One region of the Terrisporobacter muris genome, then DNA from elsewhere that is predicted to be linked to it. Evidence: a T-box and tRNA genes for the amino acid it is inferred to sense, from the RefSeq annotation. Region 1 holds a T-box; the other holds one or more tRNA genes.
The links. The T-box of region 1 lies ahead of metG (methionine--tRNA ligase). A T-box ahead of a tRNA ligase gene usually reads a tRNA of that ligase, here a tRNA-Met.
Positions count from the first base shown of each region.

Region 1 (10,265 bases):
TCTACTAGCTCATTTTTTCCATATCCCATAAATCCTAATACATCTTTAAGGGGATATCCCAAAAATACACCTATTTCATGAGGAAACTCTCCAGATTGAAGTCTAAGAACTAACTCATTCATATAGTCGTTTAATTTATATTCAGATGAATATCCTACAAACTTTAAGAAGTTTATACATCTTTTATTTGATAGTACTTTTTCCATTGATTTTTCATTTATAAATAAAACACGTTTTCCACCATCATTAGTGCTTATTATTCTATATGTAACTCTAGAACATTGATTGAAAAAGGATTCTATTTGAGCTAGTTTTACTTCTTTTTCTTCGCTACTTCCAGGCACATTTATAATTTCTGCTGGTTTTGAACCTAGTATAACCGCTCCTATCATTTCTAGTATTCTTTTTATATATATTGAATTTAATTTATTTTCACAACAATTTGTATTACAATTAAATTGCATATTAATCCTCCTATTGATAATGATTATCATAATTATATATTAGCATAATTGATAATAATTATCAATAACTTAATATGAAATAAAATTTGCCATAATATTTTCAAGCTATACAGATTTCTTATTAGTGATAAGGTTCCCCCACTGTTTGTGTTCCCCCTAAATTACTAGTTCCTAAGAATAATTGGTTTGAAGAAATTCTAAATTTAAAGAAACTAATATTATAATCAATTAGTAGTCTCTTTAAATTATAATCTTTATCGCTAATTTTAATTCCTTTTGGAATTTTAAATAAAACATCTTTTTGATCCCCTGGATCTATGCCCAATATCTTATTTTCATCCCACAAGTCCTCTTCTTGACCTCTTATATAAAACTCGCCAACATTATTACCTTCGCCTTCATAATCAAATGAAAGTCCCATATCATATAACGATGCTATTTGATCTGTATTATTTTTTACAGTTACATATATAGTGTAACTATACTTATCTTCTATATATTTGTTATATGTAATTAATATATCATTTTCCATCTCGTCAGAATTTGATATATTATTGGTCGTAATTGCAAAAAATCCAATTAATAATAACAATGATATACATATTATTAGACTAGCTTTTATAAACTTTTTATTCATTATTCTTTCCCCCTAGCTTGCTATTTCCTTTTTAATATAAATTTTAATTGATATAAACATAGATACTAAATAAGCAATCATAGCTAACGCAGATTTTATAATTAAGGTTTTATCTCTTAAAATATCTACTTCTCCTGTATAAGAGAAATATATACCCTTTATTCCTTTACTAGAAATTAAAACTATTATGCATATTGCTATTATTAAATTAACTATTACATAAGATTTTTTATATCCGTATTTAAACATCAACGGCAATAATATAGATGCTAATAATAACAATAGTATTACTATCATCAATACTGAATCTAAATCAAAAAATTCTATTTTCCAAATTGAATTTATAACCTTTGAATAAACAAATGTAAAAATTAAAGAAACCATTATTACTATTGTAGAAAATAAATATTTACTATAAACTATATCCTCTTTTTCTATTGGTAAGCTATTAAAAAAATAATCACATTTATTAAGTTCATCTATTTGAAAACTTCTTAAAATAAATATATAGCTTATAAAAAACGGTACTGCTATTGGTATTGTAGGTAATAATATTAAAGAAAATAAAATAATACCTATTAATAATTTTATTACAGATTTTATATCCGGTTTAAAACAGGCCATTAAATCTTTTTTTAATAAATTAATCATTTTCTATCTCCTTCCCATAGTAATAGATAATATCTTCTAAATCAGCTTTTTGAATATTTTCATTTTGTAGATTATCGTTTTTATCTACTATTAAACCTTCGCTATAATAGGCTGTATCTTTTCTGTTTATAATCATCTCACTTATACTATCAAGCTCTTCCTTACTTCCTTTAATAACTTTATAATTTTCACTTATTTTATCTTTATCTTCACTGAAAACTAATTCCCCATTGTTTATAAAAGTAATATAATCTGCCGATCGACTTAGATCTTGTATAATATGTGTTGAAATTATAACACTTTTCTCCCCATCCTCCAGCTCTTCTTGTAATATATGTATCATTTCTTTTCTAAAAATAGGATCTAATCCTGATGTTGGTTCATCTAAGATAAGTAGTTTCGCATCATGTGAAAGTGCCTTTGCAAGCATAAGTTTTATGCTTTGACCCTTTGATAAATCCCTTATTCTTAGATTTTTATTTATTTTGAACTTTAACAAATAATTTTCAAATTTTTCTTTGTCAAAATTTTTATAAAATGCTGAAACTGTATTCATAAAATCGCTTACTTTTAGATTTTCATAGAAGTATAAATTATCATAAACAAATCCTATATTTTCTTTAAACTCTTTAGGATTTTCAGAAATATTTTTACCTTTAAAATAAATTTTACCTTCATCTGGTTGTAATAGACCCATAATCAATTTAATTAAAGTTGTTTTTCCTGAACCATTAGGACCCATTAGCCCCATAATAAATCCTTCTTCTAAATTGAAAGATATATTATTTAGTTCGAAATTATCAAATTTCTTACTTAAATTTTCTACCCTTAACATATTATTCCCCCTCGTATAAGCTTTCTAAAGTTAAAATTAACTGTTCTTTTGTTATCCCTATCATATTTGATAAATATATAGCTTCTTCTAATTTTTCTTCTATTTCTCTCATTTTAGCTTCAAATACAATTTCTTTATTAAAAGCTGATACAAAACATCCTTTCCCTGGAATTGTATTTATTAATCCTTGTTTTTCTAGCTCTTCATAAGAACGTTTTGTTGTTATAAAACTTATACCTAATTCTTTTGCCAAAGCTCTCATTGAAGGTAACATTTCATTTTCATTTATTTTTCCACTTAATATCTCATCCTTTATTTGATTTACTATTTGCAAATAAATAGGTAAATCAGAATTACTTGAAATAATTATTTTCATAAGCCCTCCTTTATTTATCTTTAATATCTTTATTTCTTATACTTTCCACAGTTATAAATATGTATCTAAAAATCACTATTAAAACAATAGGGGTAAACATTACTAGCAATATATTAATTAACTTAAACAAACTACCTAATGAGCTAAACATATATTTTTCCTCCTTATATATATTGTATCAACTGTATAAGTATATATTATACAGTCGATACAATATATGTCAATAACTAAATTTTTTAGCAATAAAAAATTCGCTTAGCTCATATCGTCAACGGCTTCGCCCGTTACTCAAATAACAAAGTTGGAAATTATACGTTATCCATAGAACAGATAACATATAGTTCCCTTACAATAAAAAAAGATCCCTAAGGATCTTTCTTTGAAATATTTATTTTATTGCGAAGAACTTTTTAGCATTTTCTTTAGTTGCTTCACAAACTGTTTCATAAGAAACGCCTTTTTCAACAGCTATTGTATCAGCTACAAACTGAACCAACGAAGGATCATTTCTCTTTCCTCTATGTGGTGTCGGAGCCATATATGGTGAGTCAGTTTCTATAAATAACCTGTCTAAAGGAATTTCTCTAGCAACCTCTTTAGTCTTTTTGTTGTTTTTAAAAGTAACTGTTCCAGATAAAGATATATAACATCCCATCTTAACATATTCTCTAGCTAACTCTATATTTCCGCTATAACAATGTAATACACAACCTATCTCTGGGCTTTTATACTTTTTGATTATTTCAAAAGTATCTCCGTGAGCATCTCTATCGTGAATTATTATAGGTAATTTTAATTCATTAGCTAGTTCAATTTGTTTTATAAACCATTCTTTTTGAACTTCTCTTGGAGAATTATCATAGTAGTAGTCTAATCCTATTTCTCCTATAGCAACTACTTTTTTATTTTCTGTTGCTAATTTTCTAAGGGTATCAATAGCTATTTCATCTAGTTCTCCCACATCGTGAGGATGAACTCCTACTGCTGCATATATAAAATCGTATTTATTAGCAAGTTCTATACTTTCTATAGATGTTTTTATACATGCACCTGGGTTTACAACTAAATCTACACCTTTTTCTTTAAGAGAAGAGATTAACTCTTCTCTATCTTCATCAAATCTCTCATCATTTAAGTGAGCATGTGAGTCGAATAACATAAGTTTATCTCCTTATCTAACTTCACAACCATCATTTGCTCCAGTAGCAACTGGAACTATTAAATCGTCTCCGTCATTTCCTGCAGCAAGTATCATACCTTGAGATTCAACACCTCTTAATTTAACTGGTTTTAAGTTACATACTACTATAACATCTTTTCCAACCATTTCTTCTGGCTTATACCATTTAGCTATTCCAGATACTATTTGTCTTGTTTCTGGTCCTAATTTAACTTGAGAAACTAAAAGTCTATCTGCTTTTGGATGTTTTTCACAAGATAATATTCTACCAACTCTTAATTCTACTTTATCTAATTCTTCTATTCCTATGAATTCTTTGTGCTCTAATGGAGCTACTTCTTCTACTGTTTCTGTTTTTTCTGCAAATAACTCTTCCAATTCTGCTACCTCTTTCTCAATGTCTAGTCTTGGGAATAAAGCTTGTCCTTTGTGTACTTTTGTTCCTGGTTTAATTAAACCAAATGTAGTTGTACTTTCCCAATTTGTTAATTCTTCTTGTCCTGCTATTCCTATTTGATCATATATTTTGTTAGCAGTTGTATTCATTATAGGGTTTATTAGTGTAGCTATTATTCTTATAGATTCACATAAGTTATATAATACTGCATCTAATTTACCTTTATTAGCTTCATCTTTAGCTAAAGCCCATGGCATAGTTTCATCGATGTATTTGTTTGTTCTTCTTACTAATTTCCATACACCTTCTAATGCTTCATGGAATTGCATTTTATTCATTTGTTCTTCGAATATTTCTCTTGATAATTTAGCTTGTTCTTTTAAGCTTGCATCAAATTCAGTTCCTTCTACAGCTTCTGGTATTATACCATCATTGTATTTTTCTACCATTGATACAGTTCTACTTACTAAGTTTCCTAAATCATTAGCAAGATCCGTATTTATTCTTGTTACAAAGTTTCTGTGAGTATAACTTCCATCTTGTCCAAAAGCAAATTCTCTAAGTAAGAAATATTTAAGTGTATCTATACCATATCTTTCTATCATTGGTTCTGGATATACTATATTTCCTTTTGATTTACTCATTTTATCATTTCCAAATAATATCCATCCGTGACCATATACTTGCTGTGGTACTGGTAAGTCTAAAGCCATTAATAATGCAGGCCATATTATTGTATGGAATCTCATTATTTCTTTACCAACAACTTGTATATTTGCTGGCCAATATTTTTTCATTTCAGAATCGTCTTCTGATAAGTATCCAAGTGCTGTGATGTAGTTACATAAAGCATCTACCCAAACGTATATAACGTGTTTTTCATCAAAAGGTACTTTTATACCCCAGTCAAATGTAGTTCTCGTTACACATAAATCTTCTAGTCCTTTATCTAAGAAGTTAGCAACCATTTCATTTTTTCTTGATTCTGGGAAACAGAAGTTAGGGTTTTGGAATAATTCTCTTAATCTATCTTCGTATTTAGATAATTTGAAGAAGTAAGCTTCTTCTTTAGCTAAATAAGTTTCCCTACCACAATCTGGACACTTATCTCCTTCTAATAATTGAGATTCAGTCCAGAAACTTTCACATGGAGTACAGTATCTTCCTTCATATTCACCTTTGTATATGTCACCTTGCTCATATAATTTAGTAAATATTTTTTGTATTATAACTTTATGTCTATCTTCTGTTGTTCTTATGAAATCATCATAAGATATATCCATAGTCTTCCATAAATCTTTTATTCCAGCTATCATTCCGTCTAGGTATTCTATTTCACTTACACCTTGCTCTATAGCTTTCTTTTGAATTTTTTCACCGTGCTCATCTGTTCCTGTTAGGAATTTTACATCATAACCACAGAATCTTTTAAATCTAGCCATAGCATCAGTTGCTACAGTAGTATAAGTATGACCTATATGTAATCTACCACTTGGATAGTATATAGGAGTAGTTATATAAAACGTTGGTTTAGTCATTTTTATTTCCTCCTTGTGTGTTATTATTTTGATTTTTATAAATAAAAAACTCGCCACTATGGAAGTCCATAGGGGCGAGATTATTCGCGGTACCACCCTAATTTATCTATTATACAATAAAAAAATCTAATTTCTCAAATAGATATCTTAGTAGACTGTAACATGTCTAAATGTTTTATCCTAAATTACTTCGGATAAAAAGCTCCAAGGCCATCTTCAGTAATTCTTTTAGCACTAGCTTTCACCTAACCTAGCTCTCTGTAGAAAAAATCCTTACTTACTCTTCTCTTCTTAGCTTTTATTCATATTTAATTTTAAAATATGTATTATATATTATTCTCAAAATAAAAATTTTGATACAAATATTAATTAATTCTTTGGATATATTAGCTCTACGAATTTTTAGTACTATGTTTTTAATTTTAGTAAATTTATATTTTATTGTCAACAATTATAATTCATGTTAATAAAAATTCAATTATATTAACCTTATTTCTAAATGTTGAAAAAGATTGTTACACAAAGTAGTATCAAAACAAATTTTTTATTTTATAAAATAAGATAACAAATATAAACTGATGCCAATACCCCTACTATATGACATAGTAACGAACAAAATAAAGTATATCCCGTATCTTTTATTTTTAAACTTCCATAATAAATTGCCATAGTATAAAAAATTGTTTCTGATGCACCAACCATAGTTGAGCCCATCTGCTCTGTAAGCGAATCAATCCCAACTCGTTGAATAAGTTCTGCATATACACCAAGTGCTCCACTTCCAGATAAGGGCTTTACAATTATAAGTCCTATTAATTCTTTTGGTATGTTAAGTATAGCCGCCACTGGCGAAAATAGGTACTCCAAAACTTCTATACCCCTTCCTGATTTAAATATGCCAATAGCTAAAAATATTCCTATTATATAGGGTAATATGTTCCATGCCGTTTTTAACCCCTCTATAGCTCCATTTATAAAACTTTCGTATATATCTATATTCTGTTTTTTACCATAAATAACAATAAATAAAATTATTACAGGTATGGCTATATTAGAAAAATAATCTAACAATTATCTATACCTCCTTTGTAATAATTTACAACCTACAACTCCTACTATTGTTGATATAATTGTTGCAAATAAAGTTGTTAAAATTATGGAATTAGGATTTGTGCTACCTGCATCCATTCTTATTTTTAGCATGGTAAAAGGAATTAGTTGTATGGATGAAATATTTATAACTAAAAACATTATCATATCAGGAGAGGCTTTTTTCTTATTTGGATTTAATGTCTGTAATTCCTTCATAGCTTTCAACCCAAATGCTGTAGCTCCATTTCCTGCTCCTAGCATATTTAATACCATATTCATAACCATATAAGACATAGCTTTGTGATTTTTAGGAACGCTTGGAAATAACTTTTTCATCAATGGGCTCATTTTATCTGCTATTTTATCTATTAATCCTGAATCTTTTGCAATATTCATTATACCCATCCAAAGTGCCATTACACTTGCTAAAGTTATGGCAAATTCAATAGCCCTTGTCCCTTCATTTAATATAGCTTGATTTGTCTCTGGTAAATTGTTAAAACATATGCTTCCAACTATACCTATGACTATCATATAAAACCACAATTTATTAATATGAATCCCCTCCTTTAAACCATTTTATGATGTATACTTAAAATAAATGATGTGTTATTTTATAATACTCTACATATACTTTATGCTTGAAAGTTAGGGTATATTATGTTTTAGTATAAGTATAAGGTTTTTTAATTTATTTAAATGTTTAAGGAGAAATACCATGAGAAATTTAACGCTTCTTACTGATTTGTATCAATTAACTATGTTAAATGGATACTATGAGAAGAATATTCATGAGGACATCGTAATATTTGATATGTTCTTCAGGAAAAATGCTTGTAATGGTGGGTATACTATTATCTGCGGTATCGAACAATTAGTAGAATACATAAACAATCTTCACTTTTCAGATGATGATTTAAAATACTTAAAAAGCCTAGATTTATTTTCTGATAAATTCTTAGACTTTTTAAAAAACTTCAAATTTACTGGGGATATATATGCTGTAGAAGAAGGAACTATAATGTTCCCAAAAGAACCTGTTATAACAATTAAGGCACCTTTATATCAAGCTCAATTAATAGAAACCGCTTTACTTACAATAGTGAACTTCCAATCACTAATTGCTACTAAAGCTTCTAGAGTTTGTTATGCTGCTGGAGAAGATGCTGTTTTCGAGTTTGGGCTTAGACGTGCTCAGGGCCCAGATGCAGGTACTTATGGAGCAAGAGCTGCCGTAATAGGAGGATGTGCTGGAACTGCCAATGTATTAGCTGGGAAAATGTTTGATATTCCTGTAGTTGGAACACAAGCTCATAGCTGGGTTCAAAAATTTGACAGTGAACTAGAATCTTTCCGTGCTTATGCTGATGTCTATCCAGACAAGTGCTTATTATTAGTTGATACATATGATGTACTAAAAAGCGGTGTTCCAAATGCTATAAAAGTGTTTGATGAGCTAAAAGCTAAAGGACACAAGCCAATGGGAATTAGAATAGATTCCGGTGATTTACAATATCTATCCGTTGAAGCAAAAAAATTATTTGAAGAAGCTGGCTATACAGATTTAACTTATACAGCTTCTAATGATTTAGATGAATATACTATTGCTAGCTTAAAATCAAGTGGTGCAGCAATAAATTCTTGGGGCGTTGGTACAAAATTAATTACATCAGCTGAATCTCCATCTTTAGGAGGAGTATATAAACTAGCTGGCTCTTATAATGGGGATATCTTAATTCCTAAAATAAAAGTTTCTGAAGAACCAGAAAAAATAAATAACCCAGGATTTAAAAAAGTAGTAAGAATATATAATGAAGATAATATGGCCGAAGCTGATTTAATCATGCTTCATGATGAGAAAATCGATACAACTAAGCCATTAACAATTTTTGATCCTACATATACTTGGAAACAAACAACTTTCCATAACTACACAATAAAGGAACTTCAAAAACCACTATTCATAAATGGTGAGTGTAAATACGTTTCTAAAAGCGTTAATGAAGTTAAAAAGTATGTTAGTGAACAATTTAGTACTCTTTGGGATTCTTATAAAAGATTTTCTAATCCTAAAAAATATAAAGTTGATTTATCGGACAACCTTTGGACACTAAAATCTGACTTGCTAGATTCTAAAAAACACTTATAATATACATTATAATAATTAAAGGGGGCCTATCAATGGATGTAACAGATTACAGAATCATAGAAATTTTACAAAAAGACGGTAGAATTTCTATGAAAGATTTAGGGAAAATAGTAGGATTAACTTCTCCTGCTGTTTCAGAAAGAGTAAAAAGATTAGAAGAGTCTGGTGTTATAGAAGGATATAAAGCTATAGTTAACCCAGATGCTTTAGGAAGAGTGATAAAAGCCTTCATACATATATCGCTACCTAGTGATAAGTATGACGCATTTTTAGAGGCTGCTAGACAGGATCCTAGAATAGTTGAATGTCATCATGTTACTGGAGATGACTGCTCTCTTCTAAAAGTTATTGTAAAAGATATGTATGAATTAGAAAATGTTATTGATGGTATTAAGACAATTGGCTCAACAAAAACATCAGTAATACTATCAACACCGATACAGTCAAAAGCTATTCTGTAATAAAAATTCGATTCGCTTAAGCCACTGCGTGACGCTATGAAATTTTAGGCAACGACCTTTGCTCAAATTGAATAAGTTTGAAATTAAAAAAGATGTATCCTTCTAATATTAAAAGGATACATCTTTTTTATATTTATATATATATACTGTTAAAACATAATAAATATATGATTTTAAAATCTCTTCATCTTCTTTTGGTTCTAATAACATTTTAGTTGCAGTAATATCAGCAAACCCAAGTAACATTAGTCCGATAACATCATCTTGTAATTTATCAAACATCTCCTTTAATACTTCATGAGATGCATTACTTTTTTTATAAAGAGTCAAGAGATACATATGATATCTAGTGTAGTTATAAAGTAATTCTATGGATTTTTGAGATAAGTTAAGGTTTTTTCCTACTTCTATGGCAATATCTCCACTAAACTTTTCATGTCCTTTAAAATGTATTCTTCCATTTTCGTCTACAGTCTTTGCCTTTG
Region 1 is NZ_JANKBY010000015.1:3,880-14,144, reverse strand. Features, by position in the region: gene NSA58_RS02545 (DUF3793 family protein) at 1-464, opposite strand, end outside; gene NSA58_RS02540 (hypothetical protein) at 586-1,101, opposite strand; gene NSA58_RS02535 (ABC-2 transporter permease) at 1,114-1,752, opposite strand; gene NSA58_RS02530 (ABC transporter ATP-binding protein) at 1,745-2,587, opposite strand; gene NSA58_RS02525 (GntR family transcriptional regulator) at 2,589-2,963, opposite strand; gene NSA58_RS02520 (hypothetical protein) at 2,974-3,114, opposite strand; gene NSA58_RS02515 (TatD family hydrolase) at 3,352-4,122, opposite strand; gene metG (methionine--tRNA ligase) at 4,135-6,084, opposite strand; T-box leader at 6,146-6,380, opposite strand; gene NSA58_RS02505 (spore maturation protein) at 6,628-7,149, opposite strand; gene NSA58_RS02500 (nucleoside recognition domain-containing protein) at 7,150-7,704, opposite strand; gene NSA58_RS02495 (nicotinate phosphoribosyltransferase) at 7,889-9,319, shown strand; gene NSA58_RS02490 (Lrp/AsnC family transcriptional regulator) at 9,352-9,780, shown strand; gene NSA58_RS02485 (tRNA nucleotidyltransferase/poly(A) polymerase family protein) at 9,889-10,265, opposite strand, start outside.

Region 2 (4,707 bases), on a different contig from region 1:
AATAAACATTGGTAAAATGAATATTAATGGAACTAATAGTACTATTTTTCTAAGCATGGCAATAATCAACGATGTCTTTGCTTGCCCTAAAGCTAAAAAAGTTTGCTGACAAGCTATTTGAGCTCCAAATAAGCACATTCCTCCAAAATAAATTCTCATAGCCCATGAAGTTATTTCAACAAGTTCTGGCTTATTATTAAATATGCTTACAAAAACTTCTGGGAAAATCATTATTGATAATACCATTAAAGCAGAATATGATAAACATATTACAAATAACAATTTAAAAGTCTTTTTAACCCTAGTCATTTCTCTTGCTCCAAAGTTATAACTCATTATAGGTTGTGCCCCTTGAGTAAGACCCATTAGAGGCATCATTATAACTTGCATAACACTACTCATTATTGTCATAGCCCCTACTGCTAAATCTCCTCCGTATTTTAATAATTGATTATTTAAACTTACTAGTACTAAAGATTCTGTAGCTTGCATTATAAACGGTGCTACTCCTAAAGCAACTATGGAAAGCGCTAATTTTTTATTAATCTTCAGATATCTCTTTCTAATTTTAAGAATACTTTTTTTACCAAATAAGAATTTTAATACAAAAATAGCAGATACTCCTTGTGCTATTATTGTAGCTAAAGCTGCTCCTTTAACCCCCATATTAAATCCAAATATTAATATTGGATCCAGCACCATATTTATAGCAGCTCCTATGATAACTGTAAACATACCTATTTTAGTAAATCCTTGAGTATTTATAAATAAATTCATTCCCAAGGATATCTGTACAAATATTGTACCTACTAGATATATAGATAAGTAATCTAAACCGTATCCTATAGTAGCATTACTAGCTCCAAATGCCCAAAGTATAGGTTCTTTGAATAAAAGAAATACTATTGTTAAAACAATACCTCCACATATAAGCATAGAAAAACAGTTGCTCATTATTTCTTCTGCTTTTTCATTATCTTGTTTACCCATTTCTATGGCAGTTAATGGTGCACCTCCTGCTGCAAATAGCATTGCAAAAGCTGATACTAATAGTATTATTGGCATGGCAACTCCAACTCCTGCCATAGCTAAATCTCCACTATCCATCTTACCTATAAATATTCTATCGATAATATTATACAATAGATTTACTAATTGACCTATTATAGTAGGAATAGCCAATGTAAAAAGTAATTTGCCAATGTTTCCTTTTCCTAAATCAATACTTTTATTACTCATAATATTACTCCTTATAAATTTATATATATTCTTTATTATATTGGTATAATATAGTATAGGGTAACCCAACAGTCAATAGGAGATTTAAAAATGATGAAAATGAATTTAAAAAAACTTACTACAGGAGAGTTTGCTAAACTCTGTAATGTCACAAAACATACATTGTATCATTACAACGATATTGGAATATTAAAACCTGATTCTTGTGATGAAAACGGATATAGAATGTATACTTATGATCAATTAAGTTTGTTTTACTTTATCTCTGTAATGAAAGATATGAATATGTCTTTAAATGATATCAGTTTATTTTTAAATAATAGAACCCCTAAAAAAGTTAAAAATTTATTTGAAAATAGAATTGATGAACTAGATGAAGAAATAAAGAGGATTAAAGAATTACAAAATATGCTTAAATCAAGAATAGAAAAAATTAATTATGCAACTTCCATAAATAGTGAGGAAATAAAAATTGAATATGAAAAAGAAGAAAAGCTCTTTCTGAGTAAATCTTTAAAAAATGATGCTAATGAGAACTTATTTTTTATGGTTAGAAAAAACTTTAATCAATTTATTAATAATTATAGCTTAGACGATCGTCTATCTACTTTAATAAGCATCGAAAAAACAGATAACAATTATAATTTTATACCAGAGAATTTTTTATTTAATTGTGAAACAGAAATACCTTCTTCCAAATTATTTATTAAAAAAGCTGGTAAGTATCTAATTGGATACCATAAAGGATCGTATAACAATATAGAATTAACTCACAATAAAATGATTTCATATATAAATAATAATGATCTAAAAATTGGAAATTATTCTTATGTGAAAAACTTATTGGATGCATTAACCACTCCTAGTGAAGATATGCACTTATTAAAGATATCCATAGAGTTGTCTAATTAATATTTTCTATTTATTAATAAAAAATTAAAGTAGTAATATATTTTCACATCAGGTGGTGCTTCTTCCTTGCTAAAATATCATACTTATGGTAATTTCAATAAAATGCTAGATTTAAATGAAATAGAAAGTGTTACTATTAGCAATGAAACCATCCACCTTGAAAAATAATAAATCAGAGAATTATTCTTATGTGAAAAAATTATTATAAATGTAAAAAGCCTTAGATTTTTCACAATCTAAGGCTTTTTACATAAGCTTATAAAATCCCTTGATCTTTATAACTTTGTAAACTTTTTATTATATAACTTAAAGTACAGAAATCTCTATCAACTTTTTCACTTAAAATTCCTAAACCTTCTATAAGTCTTTTTTCTCTGAATTTTTCTAAAAGTATCATTATACTTATTGTATTGATACCTCCATCTTTTGTATCAAGAGTTCTTGATTTTTTCACACAATTATTTTCCATAGCTTTTTCTATGGCATTTTTTAAATCATCACTTATTTCTAATCCTGGCATTTCATTGTATATTCTTGCTTCATCTTCTTTATAATTAAGATTTATTGCTTTACTTAAATCACAATTTACAAATATAACATTTTTAAAAGTTGCACCAGTAAAATCTACACTTTCCAACTTTGCACCTTCAAATATAGTATCTTCAAACTTAGCTTTTGCAAATCTACTTCCTTTTAAATTACTTCCTACAAACTCAGCATATTTAAAAGTACATCCGTAAAAGTTGCAAGATTTAAAATGAGCTCCTCTCAAACTTGTAAAGTTGAAGTTTGATTTTGAAAAATCGCAATTATAGCAATTACTTCTTTTTAAATCTTGATACATAAAATTCTTATTCATTTTAGATGTCTTGTTATACTTAAGTGCAGTATCTATCTTTTTATTATTATTCATAATACCTCCATAAAATTCACTTAATTCATGTAATCAACAATTTATCCTCATTATTATTTAGGATAAATCCTTACTAATAAAAAAGCTCTTATACCAAAAGATATAAGAGCTTTATATTTATATATTGGTTGCGGAGATAGGACTTGAACCTATGACCTTTGGGTTATGAGCCCAACGAGCTGCCAACTGCTCCACTCCGCGTCGTTATTACCTTCTCTAATATTAAGGATAGCATAATAGATACAATATAACAACCCTATTTATTTTTAATAGCTTTTTATTTATTAAAATAAGCACCTATCATATAATACGTATTTTATAACTATTTTTTAATTTGTAATAGCAAAAATAAAATAGATATCTTAAAATTAATTTTTTTCAAAAAATCCTTGCATATTTTGTCGAATTTTGTTATTATAAATATACAGTTATTTCCCCAATAACTGATTACTCCCCAAATAAAATATATTCCCTAAAAACCCCTTTTTATAATATATTTTAGAATCCTTACTTGATCGGTTAAAGTAAGGATTTTTTTATTTTCAAGATTTTATATTATAAAAAGACATCTATAATAGATGTCTTTTTATAATATATTCATTTTCTAAATAATATCTTCTAAAACTTTCATTTTATTAGAAACAAAATCAACTAAGTCTACTGTTCTTGAAGAATAACCCCATTCATTATCATACCATGAAACAATTTTAAACATTCTACTTCCCATTGCCATTGTTGATAATCCATCTACTATTGATGAACGGCTATCTCCCCTATAATCTATTGATACTAATGGTTCTTCGCTATATCCTAAAATCCCTTTCATTTCATTTTCTGATGCTTTTTTAAATGCTGCATTTACCTCTTGTATAGTAGCATCTTTCTTTAATACACAAACTAAATCTACAAGTGATACAGTTGGCGTTGGAACCCTTACAGCAAATCCATTTAATTTTCCTTTTAATTGTGGTAAAACTTTAGCAACTGCTTTTGCAGCCCCAGTTGTAGTAGGTATCATTGATTCTCCAGCAGCTCTTGCTCTTCTTAAATCCTTATGTGTTTTGTCTAATATTCTTTGGTCATTTGTGTAAGCATGTATAGTAGTCATTAGCCCTTCTTCTATTCCAAATTCATTCTCTAATACTTTTGCAAAAGGTGCTAAGCAGTTAGTTGTACAAGATGCATTTGATATTATGTTGTGAATATCTTCATCATATTCATTTTCATTAACACCCATAACAATAGTTTTGTCTTCATCTTTACCAGGAGCAGTTATTATAACTTTTTTTGCTCCATTTTTAATATGCTTCATACAATCTTCTTTTTTTACAAACTTACCAGTAGATTCTATTACTAACTCCACTCCTAATTCATTCCATGGAATTTGACCTGGATCACCATATCTAAGTATTTTTATATCATTGTCATTTATAACTATTGTTTCTTCATCTTTGACCTTTACATCACCTTTAAATATACCATAGCAAGAATCATATTTAAATAAATGTGCTAATGTGTCTGCCTCTGCCCTAGCATTTATAGCTACTATCTCAAAGCTATCTCTTGGCATTTCCTCTACTATTCTAAGCACATTTCTTCCTATTCTTCCAAAACCGTTAATTCCTACTTTTATTTTCAAGTTT
Region 2 is NZ_JANKBY010000280.1:207-4,913, forward strand. Features, by position in the region: gene NSA58_RS15990 (MATE family efflux transporter) at 1-1,239, opposite strand, end outside; gene NSA58_RS15995 (MerR family transcriptional regulator) at 1,330-2,151, shown strand; gene NSA58_RS16000 (pentapeptide repeat-containing protein) at 2,408-3,064, opposite strand; tRNA gene NSA58_RS16005 (tRNA-Met) at 3,190-3,265, opposite strand; gene gap (type I glyceraldehyde-3-phosphate dehydrogenase) at 3,669-4,703, opposite strand.
Region 2: it has a tRNA-Met gene. The T-box ahead of metG (methionine--tRNA ligase) is inferred to sense a tRNA for this amino acid. The anticodon was not compared.